2 regions of the Bacillus sp. H1a genome follow, and region 1 is predicted to be linked to the other one. Evidence: predicted binding sites of a transcription regulator. Region 1 holds the regulator's gene; the other holds the start of a gene.
What was found. The regulator LexA, encoded in region 1, represses DNA repair genes until DNA is damaged. The targets are predictions, from matches to a motif close to CGAACATATGTTCG.

Region 1 (7,006 bases):
CTGTTACAACAGGGTCTTATTCGGGCTTTCATTTGTGCATTTTCTAAATTTAGGGGATAAATATAGTTCAGTACCTTGCAATGAACAGTACTAAGTGGTATATTATGGATAAATCAAGTACCGTGTATTAAACAGTACTAAAATAAGGAAGGAGGATTGTCCTTGAACGTTCAGTTTAAAAAAGGTGTGTTAGAACTGTGTGTATTGGCTCTTGTAAAACGTAAAGATTGTTATGGCTATGAACTAGTTCAACAAATCTCTAATAAGTTTTTAATATCAGAAGGATCAGTATATCCGTTATTGCGTCGTTTAACGAAAGAGGGATATTTTCAAACATATTTAAAAGAATCTACGGAAGGGCCGCCCCGTAAATATTATGAACTAACTGAGCAAGGTGAGACGCAACTTCATTTATTAGTAACAGAGTGGCGTGATTTTGCGAAAGGCGTACAAGAAATTATTGAAGGGGTGAATTGGGATGAATAAAGAACAGTTCCTTCGGGAATTATCGAATCAGCTTAGAAAGTTACCGGAAGAAGAGAGGAAAGACATTTTATTCGATTATGAAGAGCACTTTCAGTTTGGGGTAGAAGAGGGGAAAACTGAATCGGAAATAATAAAAGGACTTGGTTCTCCGAAAGTGATTGCAAAAGAATTATTAGCGATGTATCGCTTTGATGAAATGAAAAAAGATCCATCGACTTCAAATGTGACAAGAGCTGTCATGGCGGCGATTGGACTTAGTTTGTTTAATTTTATTATTGTGTTAGGCCCATTAATTGCAATTATTGCTACTATATTTTCTCTTTGGGTTGCGGGGATTTCTAGTGTAGTGACACCATTTTTTGTTATTCTAAAAGTGTTTATGGGCACTTTTTTATGGATTGATTTATTCGTTAGTATCACGTTTGTTGGAGTTGGTTTGTTGTTATGTATTGTAGCTTTTTATAGTACGAAGTGGTTTAAAAGATTATGCGTACGATATGTAATATGGAACTTCAAAATGATAAAAGGGGAGTAAATGATGAAAAAACTATTATTAGTAGCTATCGCTTGTATCATTATTGGAGTAATAGGGATTTCACAAACATATGAAAAAGCAGTACAAACTGCAGAAAAAGGAAATAAAGAAGACGTAATTAAAAATGAAACGCTAAAAAATGTAGAAGTTAAGTTAGATGCAGGAGATATTGTTGTCCAAAAATCTCCTGATTCCTCTTTTTATGTAAAGCAATCAGGAGATTTACGTAAACAGAAGATTCGTATAGCTGAGGATGGTGACACATTAAAGATTCAAGGAGAAATAGAGAAAGGTGTTTCATTTGATTTCTCATTTTTTACTTTCAATTTTCAAACGCCTATATTGACTATATTTATACCTGAACGTTCTTATCAAGAGATAAAAGTAAATTCATCCGCTGGGCAAATAGAAATAAGTGATGTGAAAAGTGACTACGTAAGTGCTGGGACACTTGGTGGAGATGTGGATCTGGGACATATAACTGCTAAGAGTGTAGATGGATCTTCAAAAGCTGGTAGCGTGAATGTAAAGAAAGTGATTGGGAAAGTAACAGCAAAAACAGCTAGTGGTGATGTGGATGTTATTGATCATGATTCTAAATATGATCTAGAGGCAAGCTCAACTGCTGGTGATGTAGATATTACTTTATTGGAAAAACCGAAAGACGCAGTTATAACCGGGCGAAGCACTGCTGGAGACGTGACAATTTTTAATGAGGAAAATAAAAATATAACAATTGGTAATGGAAGTACAAAGATTAGTGGGAAAACTTCTGCCGGAGATGTTACGATTGAAGCTCGTAAATAAGGAATAGAATGTACGGAAATCTATCAAAATACAAAAAGAAGATAATTACTTATATAAATAAGGTAATTATCTTCTTTTTATTATTTTTAATGTAAATCGCGATATACGCCAATTACTTTTCCGATAACTGACACTTGTTTTAAAATGATAGGTTCTAATGAAGAGTTTTCCGGTTGAAGACGGAAATGGTCTTTTTCTTTATAGAAACGTTTAACAGTTGCTTCATTGTCTTCGGTTAAGGCAACTACAATTTCACCATTGTATGCAGACTGTTGTTGGCGAACAACGACTAAATCACCATCAAAAATACCAGCTTCAATCATACTGTCCCCAGAAATACGTAACATAAACACTTGGTCTGCTCCAGCAACAATGCTAGCTGGAAGTGGGAAGTGTTCTTCTACACTTTCAACTGCTGTAATTGGTAAACCAGCAGTAACTTTTCCGACGATTGGAACTTGAATAACAGATTGTGTTTCAGTGTCCGTTCGGTCTTCACCTAAAATTTCAATTGCTCGTGGTTTTGTTGGATCGCGTCGAATATATCCCTTTTCTTCTAATCGTGATAAATGTCCGTGCACTGTAGAACTAGAAGCAAGGCCGACTGCTTGACCGATTTCACGTACGGAAGGTGGATACCCTTTTTCTTGTACTTTTAGCTTAATAAAGTCGAGAATGTCTTGCTGGCGTTTCGTTAACTTTTCCATGTTTTCTAACACCTCGTTTTCTTTCATTTTTCTTATTAATAAGTATAACATGTGAAAAAACATTCTACAAACATAAGTTCGAACGGAAGGCGAATTTATGATACACTAGAGGGAAAATATAGTGAGAAAGAGGGGTTCAAAATGAATGCAATTATTTATGCACGTGTGAGCACAACAAAAGAAGCGCAGGAAACATCATTATTGCGTCAAAAAGATGAATTATTGCATTTAGCTGAGCGCTATCAAATGAATGTTATAAAAGTAATTGAAGAGCAGGCTAGTGGTTATACAATTGAACGTGATGGCATATTAGAAGTGCTAGATACAATTCGAGATGAACAAGTTGATGTGCTTCTTATACAAGATGAAACGCGCCTTGGTAGAGGGAATGCGAAGATTGCATTAATGCATTGTTTACATAAAGAGGGAATAAAAGTTTATACGCACACGCATAATGGTGAATTACAGCTTTCGGATTCTGATTCTATGGTGTTAGATATAATTGGGATTGTTGAGGAGTATCAAAGAAAAATCCACAATTTGAAAATTAAACGTGGCATGCAAAGAGCGGTGGAGAAAGGATTTCGTCCAGAGAATAATTTGAAAAATCGTCATTTAAGTGTAGGACGCGAGAAAAAAGAAGTACCTATTGAGGAAATTGTACGTTTGCGTAGGAATGAATTAACTTTCGAAGAGATTGCAGCAACACTTCGTGGTTTCGGTCATAATGTTTCAAAAGCAACTGTGCATCGAAGATATGTCGAATATACAAAGCAATCGCTTGATAAAGAAGACTAACTATTGTATGATAATAATCAGTTTTGAGTAGAAGGGGGATTCGAGATGCTAAGTCACGAACTCATTGAACGCATTAACTTCTTAGCGAAAAAAGCAAAAGCTGAAGGCTTAACTGAAGAAGAACAACGTGAGCGCCAATCGCTACGTGAACAATATTTAAAAGGATTTCGTCAAAATATGTTAAACGAATTAAAAGGAATTAAAGTCGTTAACGAAGAAGGCACTGATGTTACACCGGCGAAATTAAAAGCTTTAAAAAAGCAAGATAATGCAAAATTAAATTAAAAGATGGGCGTAGCCCATCTTTTTTTGATATTAATAGACAGATTCGCTATTTAATAACTTTCCAGTTATGATTTGTTGTTGCTTCTATCGTTTTATGCTTCAATATATAGTTAGCGATAAGTTCAGACATATCTATTGGTATGTCTTTTATAATGGGCTTATTTTGATACATAAGGAAGTTTCCGCCACCACCTGCACGATAATTATTCATAACGACATCGTATTCTTGCTTCATGTTGATTGGAAGTCCATCATATTCTAAAAAAGTAACTCTTTCGCCAAATGGTTTTGAAATGTTTAATACGTATGAAATTCCTTCCCACATATCGTAATTATAGTGCTGCGGTTTCGGTTCTAAGTATGCATGGTTTACAATGATATTTCCGTCTACATTTAGTGCGAAATAAGTGGCGGAGAGCTCAAGAGCTTCTTTTATATCTGCTCCAGTCACTCGAATAACTTTTAATGTATTTGGATAAATATAATTAGAAACGATGTTACGCATTGTGACATGTTCGGGAAAACCAGGAGATTCATTGTGAAATAAACTTGTACAAGAAATAGAAACTTCTGCTACATCCATCTGTATTTTATTAATAAATTCAATAAAGGGATGGTCTTGTAGACGTGTTTGCAGAGCATCAGAAATTTGCATGTCTCCATTAATAAACCCAATAGGCTGATCAAGCCACTTTTGTGTTTTATCCTCGTAATCATACACAAGTGAAAGGATAGCTTCATCTTCCTGAATCCCCTGTACAGATAGTATTTCAGAATGACATTCTTTCGTAACCCACTCATTATTATTTCTTTCAAATGTAACTTCCACTTTTCCTAACGATTGTCCATTACAGCCAACTTGTAAAATTGTAACACCATTCACTTTTGTATTTGCAATCGTTCGATGTTGATGACCTGTTAGTAAAATATCTATGCCATCAATTTCATGACACATCGCATAACCTTGATTTTCACCTGTTAAAGCTTCAGTAGGTTCTCCTGTTTGTAAATCACGTTCAAATCCTCCATGGTAAGCGACGACGAGTAAGTCAGGTTTATCGTTTTCGCGGATGTAAGAAACCCACTTTTTTGTTGTTTCCAGTGCATCTTCAAATAGTAAATCTTCAATATGATGAGGTTGCTCCCAATTTGGGATGTAATGCGTTGTTACCCCTAAAATAGCAATTTTTATATTCGGCTCAATTTGCTTTATGATATATGGTTTTCCAAAATACGGTTTTTTTCTGTTTTTATTTAAAATATTAGCTGATAAATAAGGGGTATTGGCAGTTGAAATAGCATTGTTTAATATGTCCATTCCGTAATTAAATTCATGATTTCCGATAATTGCAGCATCATAATCTAGATAATTGGCTAATAAGGCCATTGGGTTCTCTTTATCTTTTTCATAAGTAGCATAATGATAAGTGAAAGGAGTTCCTTGGATGAAATCACCGTTATCAATTAAAATCACATGTTCATTTGTAGAACGCTCTTTTTTAATGAGTGTCGAAATTTTGGATAGTCCCACGTCTGCTGGTAAGTTATTTTGATAGTGAATTGGATAAACATTACCATGTATATCGCTCGTTAATAAGATGTTAATAGTTACAAATCGATTTTGATTCAACATAATCCACCTTTTCTATTGTTATCTTACGATTAATCATATCAGATATGTGAAATGAAGTTTGATTGGAATGTTTAGAATGTGTAAAAATTCTGTAAATAAATAATTGTATGGGAAAATATGTGATATATTTCTACGTGTTTACAAAAAGTAAATTTATAACAAGGGAAATGGAGGATTTAACATGTTGAAAAAAGTTTTTGCAATGGGTACATCGGTTGTATTAGCAGCGGGATTATTAAGTGGTTGTGGGGCGAAGGAATCAAGTACAAATAAAAGTGAAGATACGAAAAAAGGTTATGTACCAAAGACTTTAAATGTTCAATTTGTTCCATCGCAAAATGCTGATACGTTAGAAGCAAAAGCAAAACCACTAGAAAAACTGTTAAGTGATAAGCTGAATATCCCTGTAAAAGTTAGTATTTCGACGAATTACAATACGATTGTAGAAGCGATGGCATCAAAACAAGTAGATGTAGGTTTCTTGCCTCCAACGGCATATGTATTAGCGCATGAAAAAAAGGCCGCAAATGTAATTTTACAAGCACAACGATTTGGAGTAGATGATGCAACAGGAGCTCCAACAAAAGACTTGGTAGATTATTATAAGTCTGAGTTTGTTGTAAAGAAAGATTCTAACATTAATAGTGTAAAAGATTTAAAAGGTAAAAAAATCGGGTATCAAGATGTAACATCTTCAGCAGGATATGTGTGGCCTGCAGCTGTATTGCTGAAAGAAGGGATAGATCCATTAAAAGATGTGAAACCTGTTACATTAAAAGGTCATGATCAATCTATTATCGCTCTATTGAATGGGGATGTAGATGCTGCGGTTGTATTCCAAGATGCTCGTAATATTGTAAAAAAAGACTATCCTAATGTGTTTGATCAAACAAAAATTGTGAAATTCACAGAAAAGATTCCTAACGATACTATTTCTGTACGCTCCGACTTAGATGCTGAATGGAGTAAAAAATTACAAGACGCATTTATAGAAATTGGAAAGAGTGAAGAGGGACAAAAAATTATTAAAGAAATATATTCGCATGAAGGATATATTAGATCTGATGATAGTAAATTTGATATCGTTCGTGATTATGGAAAGAAAGTAAAAACGCAATAATACATACGGATATTTTACAGGTTCAGTGAAAATGGCGACTAACTGGAATTGTGTGTGTTTTCAGTTAGTGGGCCATTTTTCGATTTTTATTATTAAGTAGAAAGTAGGTAAAAGGCGTGATTGAGTTTCGAAATGTTTCCAAAGTTTATCCGAACGGTACAAAAGGATTGAATAATATTAATATGGAAATTCAAAAAGGCGAGTTTGTCGTTATGGTAGGGTTATCTGGGGCTGGAAAATCAACACTTCTCAGATCGATTAATCGACTTCATGAAATTACAGGTGGAGAAATTATTATTGATGGAGAATCTATTACTGTTGCGAAAGGAAAAGAGTTACGACGTATGCGACGAGACATTGGTATGATTTTTCAAAGTTTCAATCTTGTGAAGAGATCTACTGTTTTAAAAAATGTATTAGCCGGACGTGTTGGATATCATTCTACATTACGTACAACGCTCGGGCTATTTCCTAAAGAAGATGTAGAGCTTGCTTTTCAAGCCTTGGGACGAGTGAACATCTTAGAGAAAGCATATGCGCGGGCTGATGAGTTATCAGGAGGTCAACAGCAACGTGTATCAATTGCAAGGGCACTTGCGCAAGAGGCAAAAATTATTTTAGCTGATGAGCCAGTC
Region 2 (7,006 bases), on a different contig from region 1:
CTTCAATTTCTCGAGTAACTCTTCTGTAAAGTGAAGTCCAGCTGTCGGTGCTGCTGCTGAACCAATTTCCTTCGCATATACCGTTTGATAACGATCGCGATCTTCCAACGTCTCTTTAATATACGGAGGAAGTGGCATTTCTCCAAGTTCGTCTAAAATTTCATAAAAGATGCCGTCATATGAAAACTCAAGTTGACGCCCACCTTGATCTGCAGTTCCTGTACAAGTTGCTTTTAACTTTCCTTCACCAAAAGAGATTACAGTACCTTCTTTTACACGCTTCGCTGGCTTGACAAGTGTTTCCCACTTATCGCCTTCCTCTTGTTTTAAAAGAAGCACTTCGATATGTGCACCTGTATCTTCTTTCACACCGTGCAAGCGAGCAGGCATAACTTTCGTTTCATTTAAAACTAAGCAATCCCCCTCATGTAAGTAAGAAAGAATGTCCGTAAAATGTTTATGCTCAATATCCCCTGTTTCACGGTCTAACACCATCAATCTTGATGTTTCACGCTCTTCAAGCGGGATTTGTGCAATAAGCTCTTCTGGTAAATGAAAATCAAACAGATTAATATCCATAACTATATCCACCTATTTCTTATTTAAATCGATTTATTATATACATAACAAAAGATAATACAATACTTAACACAATACATGTAATGATAGGAAAATAAAAGGTAACGTTTCCTTTTTTCACAAAAATATCGCCTGGAAGCCTTCCAATAAACTTCCAAGCTAGACCAACAACAATGAGTAAAATACCAGCTGTAATAAGCAGCTTTGGCATCTCCGTCATACCTTTGGCATCTCCATCCCAAAATGTTCATATGCGAGTGGAGTTACGATTCGGCCTCTTGGAGTTCGTTGTAAAAAGCCAATTTGTAATAAATACGGCTCATACACATCTTCAATCGTATGAGATTCTTCTCCAATCGTTGCCGAAACTGTTTCTAATCCAACTGGACCACCGCGGAACTTTTCAATAATACCAAGCAGTAATTTATGGTCAATATGATCAAGTCCTAATTTATCTACTTGTAATAGCTCTAACGCCATTTGTGTAATTTCCATCGCAATCGTTCCGTCACTGCGAACTTGCGCGAAGTCACGTACACGTCGTAATAGACGATTCGCAATACGAGGTGTACCACGGGCACGTCTTGCAATTTCTAGTGCTGCCAACGAATCAATCTCCACTTCGAATACTTCTGCTGTACGTTCTACAATCGCAGAAAGCTGATCTACTGTATAATACTCTAATCGTGAAAGTACACCGAAACGGTCACGAAGTGGTGCTGATAATGCACCTGCACGCGTCGTTGCCCCAACTAGCGTAAATGGGGGTAAGTCTAGACGTACAGATCGAGCTGACGGTCCTTTCCCAATAACGATATCAAGGCAAAAGTCTTCCATCGCTGGGTATAACACTTCTTCAATAGATCTATGCAAACGATGAATTTCATCAATAAATAATACATCCCCAGGCTGCAGTGCTGTTAATACAGCCGCTAAATCTCCTGGTCTTTCAATTGCGGGACCTGACGTTGTTCGAATGTTAACACCCATTTCATTGGCAATAATATTCGCAAGCGTCGTTTTACCAAGTCCAGGTGGTCCATATAAAAGTACGTGATCTAACGTTTCTTCACGCATTTTCGCCGCTTCAATAAAAACTTCTAAATTATGTTTCGCTTTATCTTGGCCAATATACTGACGGAGCGTCTGTGGCCGTAATGAATACTCTAAATCTGCATCTTCATATACAGATTCCCCTGAAAGGAGACGTTCGTCCATTATACTCACCTCTTACCATTTAGTAAAAGACTAAGTGCCTTTTTAATATATTGATCCGTTGTTAGTGATTCTTTTAATAGTTCTGGTACAACGCGAGAAACTTCTCGTTCTGCATAACCAAGTGCACGCAGTGCTTCCAGCGCTTCATCAAGTTCAACTGATGAACCTTTTTTCTCATCAAAACTTTCGACATCTGAGAACAAATCAACAAACGCATCTGGTACAACATCTGCTAATTTCCCTTTTAAATCTAAAATCATTTGGCGCGCTGTTTTCTTTCCGACACCTGGGAATTTCACTAAAAACTTCTCATCTTCATGTTCAATTGCTTGAACGACCTGTCCTGTTTGACCAGAAGCTAAAATTGCAAGAGCACCTTTCGGTCCAATGCCTGATACACCTAACAATTTTGTAAATAATAAACGCTCTTCACGTGTTTTAAATCCGTAAAGTGCCATAATATCTTCTCTCACATAATGATATGTATAGACACGAATTTCTTGCTTACTTCTTTGAAAGACATATGGATTTGGTGTGAAAATTTGATAACCAATTCCATTATGATCAATTACGACATATTCCGGTCCTACATACTCCACGTAACCTGTAACATATTCAAACAAAATACGATCTCTCCCTCTCAAATCATGTATTCCATTTTAACATATTTAACAATAGAAAAGCGAGGATACCCCAACAAATGTTCTCTGTTTAAAATTTCCGTTTTTTTCTATTGACATAAATACAGAAAGAACATTACTATACAATAGTCGATAATGATTATCAATATTAATTAAAGGGGTTACATTAGGATGAAAAAAAGGCTATTTATTTTATTTACTATCATGTTAGTTGTCCTTTCTATCGTTGGCTGCTCTTCTCAAAAAGATGAGTCTAAAGCGAAAGAACAACCGAAAACAAAAGTTGTCAAACACGCTAAAGGAGAAGCGACAATTCCAGTAAATCCAAAAAGGATTGTTGACTTATCTGGATCAACAGAAGAATTGTTACTTCTTGGACATAAACCTGTTGGTACAGCAAATACATATAAAGATAAAATCCAAAATCATTTAACAGAAAAGCTAGACGGAGTAAAAGCTGTTGGCTGGTATTGGGCACCTAAAGTTGATTTAGAAGCTGTTACTGCTTTAAAACCAGACTTAATTATTTTAAACAATCGTCAATTGAAAATTTATGATCAACTAGAAAAGGTGGCACCGACAGTTGTTCTAGAAACAAATCTAGAAGACTGGCGCGGTAAGTTTAAAGAAGTAGGTAAACTATTTGACGAAGAAAAGAAAGCTGATAAATGGATTACAGACTACGATAAAAAAGCAGACTCTTTATCTAAAAAAATTAAAGAAAAAACAAAAGACGAAAACTTTATGTTCGTTGCAGTAACACCACAAAACTTCCGTGTATACGGTAGCTTCGGATATGGTGACATCATCTTTAACGACTTAAAACTTCCAGCAACAAAAGGTACAGACTTAAAACAAACGATGGCACAAGTATCACTAGAAGGCCTCGTTGCATTCCAGCCTGATCAAATGTTCATTGTAAACTTCGGCGGCGAAGCTGATAAAGTGTATGAAGACTATAAAAACAGTGCAGTTTGGAAAGATAATAAAGCAGTGAAAAATAATCACGTATACGAAGTATCGAATGAAGTCTTCAATACGAAAGCATTTAATCCAATCGGAAAAGATATGCTAATTGATGAAATCGCTAAACAAATTTTAGATAAAAATAAATAAGAAAAGCAGCTCGCACCAGAGCTGCTTTTCTTACTTTTTCACTGCATACTGCTTCATTTTTTCAATGGTCTTCACAAAACCTTCTTTTGATTTTATACGAATGCCACGTTTTAATTTCGCACGCTCATAACTTTCAAGCTTTTTCATATCAATTTGAAAAAATGAGTGAATCGCGTTATCACTTTTCGGTACACCTTTAAAAATTTGTAATATTCCTTCCTCTGAAACACCAAAATAACCACTTGTTTTCAATAAAGGTGAAATATCATCAATTTTCTTTTGTAATACGATTTGTACATCATCACGATCAACAAGTTGCCACTCTTTATATTGCTGCAAAAACTGCTCCAAATTCACTACTTTTTCCGTAAATATTTCCTCACTTACTTCTCCATCAACATACATACGCTCTAATAAAATTGTAACTTGAGGTTCTTTTTCTTTTACTTCTGGTACTGGCCCTTCCGCCCTCACACTCGTTTCATAAACTAAACAAAACACCATAACGAAAGCTTGCACTGCAATCAGTATCCATTTCATTTCCGTTCACCTCTTCTAGGCAAAATCATACTTTCATTTGTAGTTTTTCCGGAAATGGGGGTTTTATCCCTAATTCATAGAATACCCCTATTAAGAATTATAGAATTCAATTTTTTGTACACCTTTACACTATTTCCCCCTATTTAGAATCGCAGTGATTATGCGAAAGTAGTTTTTTATCTTTATTGGATTGCATCGTTGCTATATAGACTCCGATTAGTACAATTATCATTCCAACTATTTGCTGCCACGTAACAATTGCTCCATATAATATAACTGATATGCCAGTAGCCACAATGGGAGTTATATTTAAATACATACTAGCTTTACTTGCACCTAGCTCTTCTACTCCTTTATTAAACACTATATACCCAACTAACGTCCCACATATCACCATATACAGCATCTCTATCCATCCTTGTAAGGAAAGCGTTGAAACCTCTCTCCAGCCATCTTCATATAAAGAAAGGCCTGCTAAAAAAACAGTTCCTAATACCGTCATACTCATTGTAGTTAATAAGGGTGATACACCACGCATAACTCTTTTTCCTGTTAAGCTATATAACACCCCACATATTAAGGCAGCTATAAATAAAAGATCTCCCTTATTAAATGACAAGGACATAAGCGTATTCAATGAACCACTCGTAATAACAACTATTACACCGATAAGCGATAAAATTAAACTTATTCCTATTTTTAAACTCCAAGATTCTTTAAAAAATAATATTGCTCCCAATGTCACAAAGACTGGCATGGTAGCAATGATAAGTGAGCCATTCATAGTAGAAGTATAGTGAAGTCCCATAAAGAAAAAAATGTTGTACCCAAAAATACCTGTTAACGATACAAATAACAATCCCCGCCAATTCTCAACTAACAAACTTGTATTCCACTCAGATTTCATAAAAACTATTCCTATCAAAATGAAACCAGCTAAACCAAAACGAATTGTCGCTGCAGTAATTGGTGGAATCTCGGTAATAATATGCTCTGCTGTTGCAAAAGAGCCACCCCAAAACAAAGGAACAAGTAACATAATTACGTGCATACGATTTATACTGTTCATTTTTATTACCCCTTTTCGTAAAAAACAAGTTCAAATGTTTAAACTTGTTTACTCATTAACTAAAAAAAATTAATAATTCGACTCTATCTCTTGAAGTAAATCCTTCACCTGTTTTAAAAAATCTCCAGCTATTATAGAATAAAAAATTTCTTTTCCATTCCGATCCGCTACAATTAACTCTGCTTGTTTTAAAATTTTTAAATGATGTGAAACAGCCGGCCTAGAAATCCCCATCTTATCTGTTATTTGCGTTACATTCATATGTTTGTTTTCTAGTAACAACATAATAATTTGCTGACGATTCCCATCTCCCAACGCCTGAAATATAGGTGTTACGACCTGAAACTTTTCTAACACAATTTCTGTATTTCTGCATTCAAAATTCTCCATATCCTCTTCATCCCAACTTTTTATATCTAAAAAACATGTAATATATTACCATTAAATAGTAACCCTTTCACATACACTTGTAAATAACTTTATTTTCTGACTTTAAATTCAATAAAAAAAGAGAAGATTGGATTCCTCCACTCTTCTCTTTACATTCATATAAAATGAAAGACGCCTGCATAGCAGGCGTCTTGATGCGTTTACGGCGAGAGACCAGGCGACCACATTCGCGTGTTTAGCACTTAAGCATATCTCTCGTCTTACGTAAATTAGCTCATCGCTTTGCTAATATAACATTAATAAAGTATAAGCGCAACATGTTTATAAAAATATTTCATTTCCTTTTTTACCTAAATAAACTTTATGTAAATTATAAATTGATTAATGAAATATATATATTACAATTAATACTATAAATATAAACAGGGGCTGAATGCTTTGAAAAAAATTAAAGATGAACGTCTCATTCTTCAAACATTAAAAAACATACGTATTGCCTTTCTCTTTCAATCAATTGGTATAATCGGAATTTTAGGCTATATCGGATTCACTGAAGGAATGGATCAAATTACGAAATCTCCATTATGGTTATTATTTATTCTTACAAGTATTTTACTTAGCTATTTACAATTAAGTATTTCAATCGATGTAGAAGAAAGCGAAAAGGAAATAAAGTTAACTCCTTATTACAAACTTGTCTTACGCTCCCTTATTGTAGGGATTATTATGGCTATTATTTATATCATTTTCAGTCCAGAGAGACCTCTGTTTGAAGCTATCCTTACAGGTAGTATCCTCTTCGTATGCTTTTTAACTTCTTATTCCGTTAGTTATCTTATTAAAAAACGTCGTTTACAAGACGAAGATGAATAAAGAGGAAGGGATTCCCCTTCCTCTTTATTGTTATCGTACTGTACCAGTTAAACCGTAACGAATGTCTCGGAACATATTTGTTATGTCACGATTAAAATCGTTTGTAACTGTACCATTACGTAGACGCGTACTCATTGCATCAACACGAGTAAACATGTCGTTTCTTACAGAGACGTACACGTTTCTATTTCCAGCTTCACTCGCAACAGCTTGACGAATTTCGTTTGCCATCGCTGTTTCATCTGTCGCTGTATTACGTGGTTTTACCGCAATCGCTACATCGTTTCCATATACAACTGTAGAAACCCGATCTACGTTATTCATACGTTTCACACGATTCGTAATTTTTTCTGCAGTTTTACCATCATTGTTAATGTATGAATTGTTCATTGTAATATTACGTGTTGGGTGCGGATTAGCAATTTGTCCATTGTAATTTACATCACGGTAATAATTATATCCAGTACCGTTACGATAATCATACACATTGTCTGTTGCTCTGTTTCCATTTCGGTATGTTACATAATCTGTATAACGATCGTTACGCGTTACATTAGTACGATTTGGATGTGTATCATTA

Region 2: ruvA (Holliday junction DNA helicase RuvA) is a predicted target of LexA. The motif match lies at 2,491-2,504, and genes of this name have one in related genera.

The regions. Positions count from the first base shown of each region.
Region 1 is NZ_AYMH01000018.1:9,001-16,006, forward strand. Features, by position in the region: gene U860_RS0107420 (PadR family transcriptional regulator) at 163-486, shown strand; gene U860_RS0107425 (DUF1700 domain-containing protein) at 479-1,021, shown strand; gene U860_RS0107430 (DUF4097 family beta strand repeat-containing protein) at 1,022-1,828, shown strand; gene lexA (transcriptional repressor LexA) at 1,915-2,535, opposite strand; gene U860_RS0107440 (recombinase family protein) at 2,677-3,333, shown strand; gene U860_RS0107445 (DUF896 domain-containing protein) at 3,379-3,618, shown strand; gene U860_RS0107450 (bifunctional metallophosphatase/5'-nucleotidase) at 3,665-5,248, opposite strand; gene U860_RS0107455 (phosphate/phosphite/phosphonate ABC transporter substrate-binding protein) at 5,433-6,371, shown strand; gene phnC (phosphonate ABC transporter ATP-binding protein) at 6,488-7,006, shown strand, end outside.
Region 2 is NZ_AYMH01000083.1:903-7,908, reverse strand. Features, by position in the region: gene queA (tRNA preQ1(34) S-adenosylmethionine ribosyltransferase-isomerase QueA) at 1-579, opposite strand, end outside; gene U860_RS0128865 (DUF2905 domain-containing protein) at 599-799, opposite strand; gene ruvB (Holliday junction branch migration DNA helicase RuvB) at 796-1,797, opposite strand; gene ruvA (Holliday junction DNA helicase RuvA) at 1,803-2,420, opposite strand; gene U860_RS0128850 (iron-hydroxamate ABC transporter substrate-binding protein) at 2,610-3,554, shown strand; gene U860_RS0128845 (BofC C-terminal domain-containing protein) at 3,585-4,094, opposite strand; gene U860_RS0128840 (DMT family transporter) at 4,234-5,163, opposite strand; gene U860_RS0128835 (metalloregulator ArsR/SmtB family transcription factor) at 5,233-5,553, opposite strand; gene U860_RS0128830 (hypothetical protein) at 5,992-6,426, shown strand; gene U860_RS0128825 (YhcN/YlaJ family sporulation lipoprotein) at 6,457-7,006, opposite strand, start outside.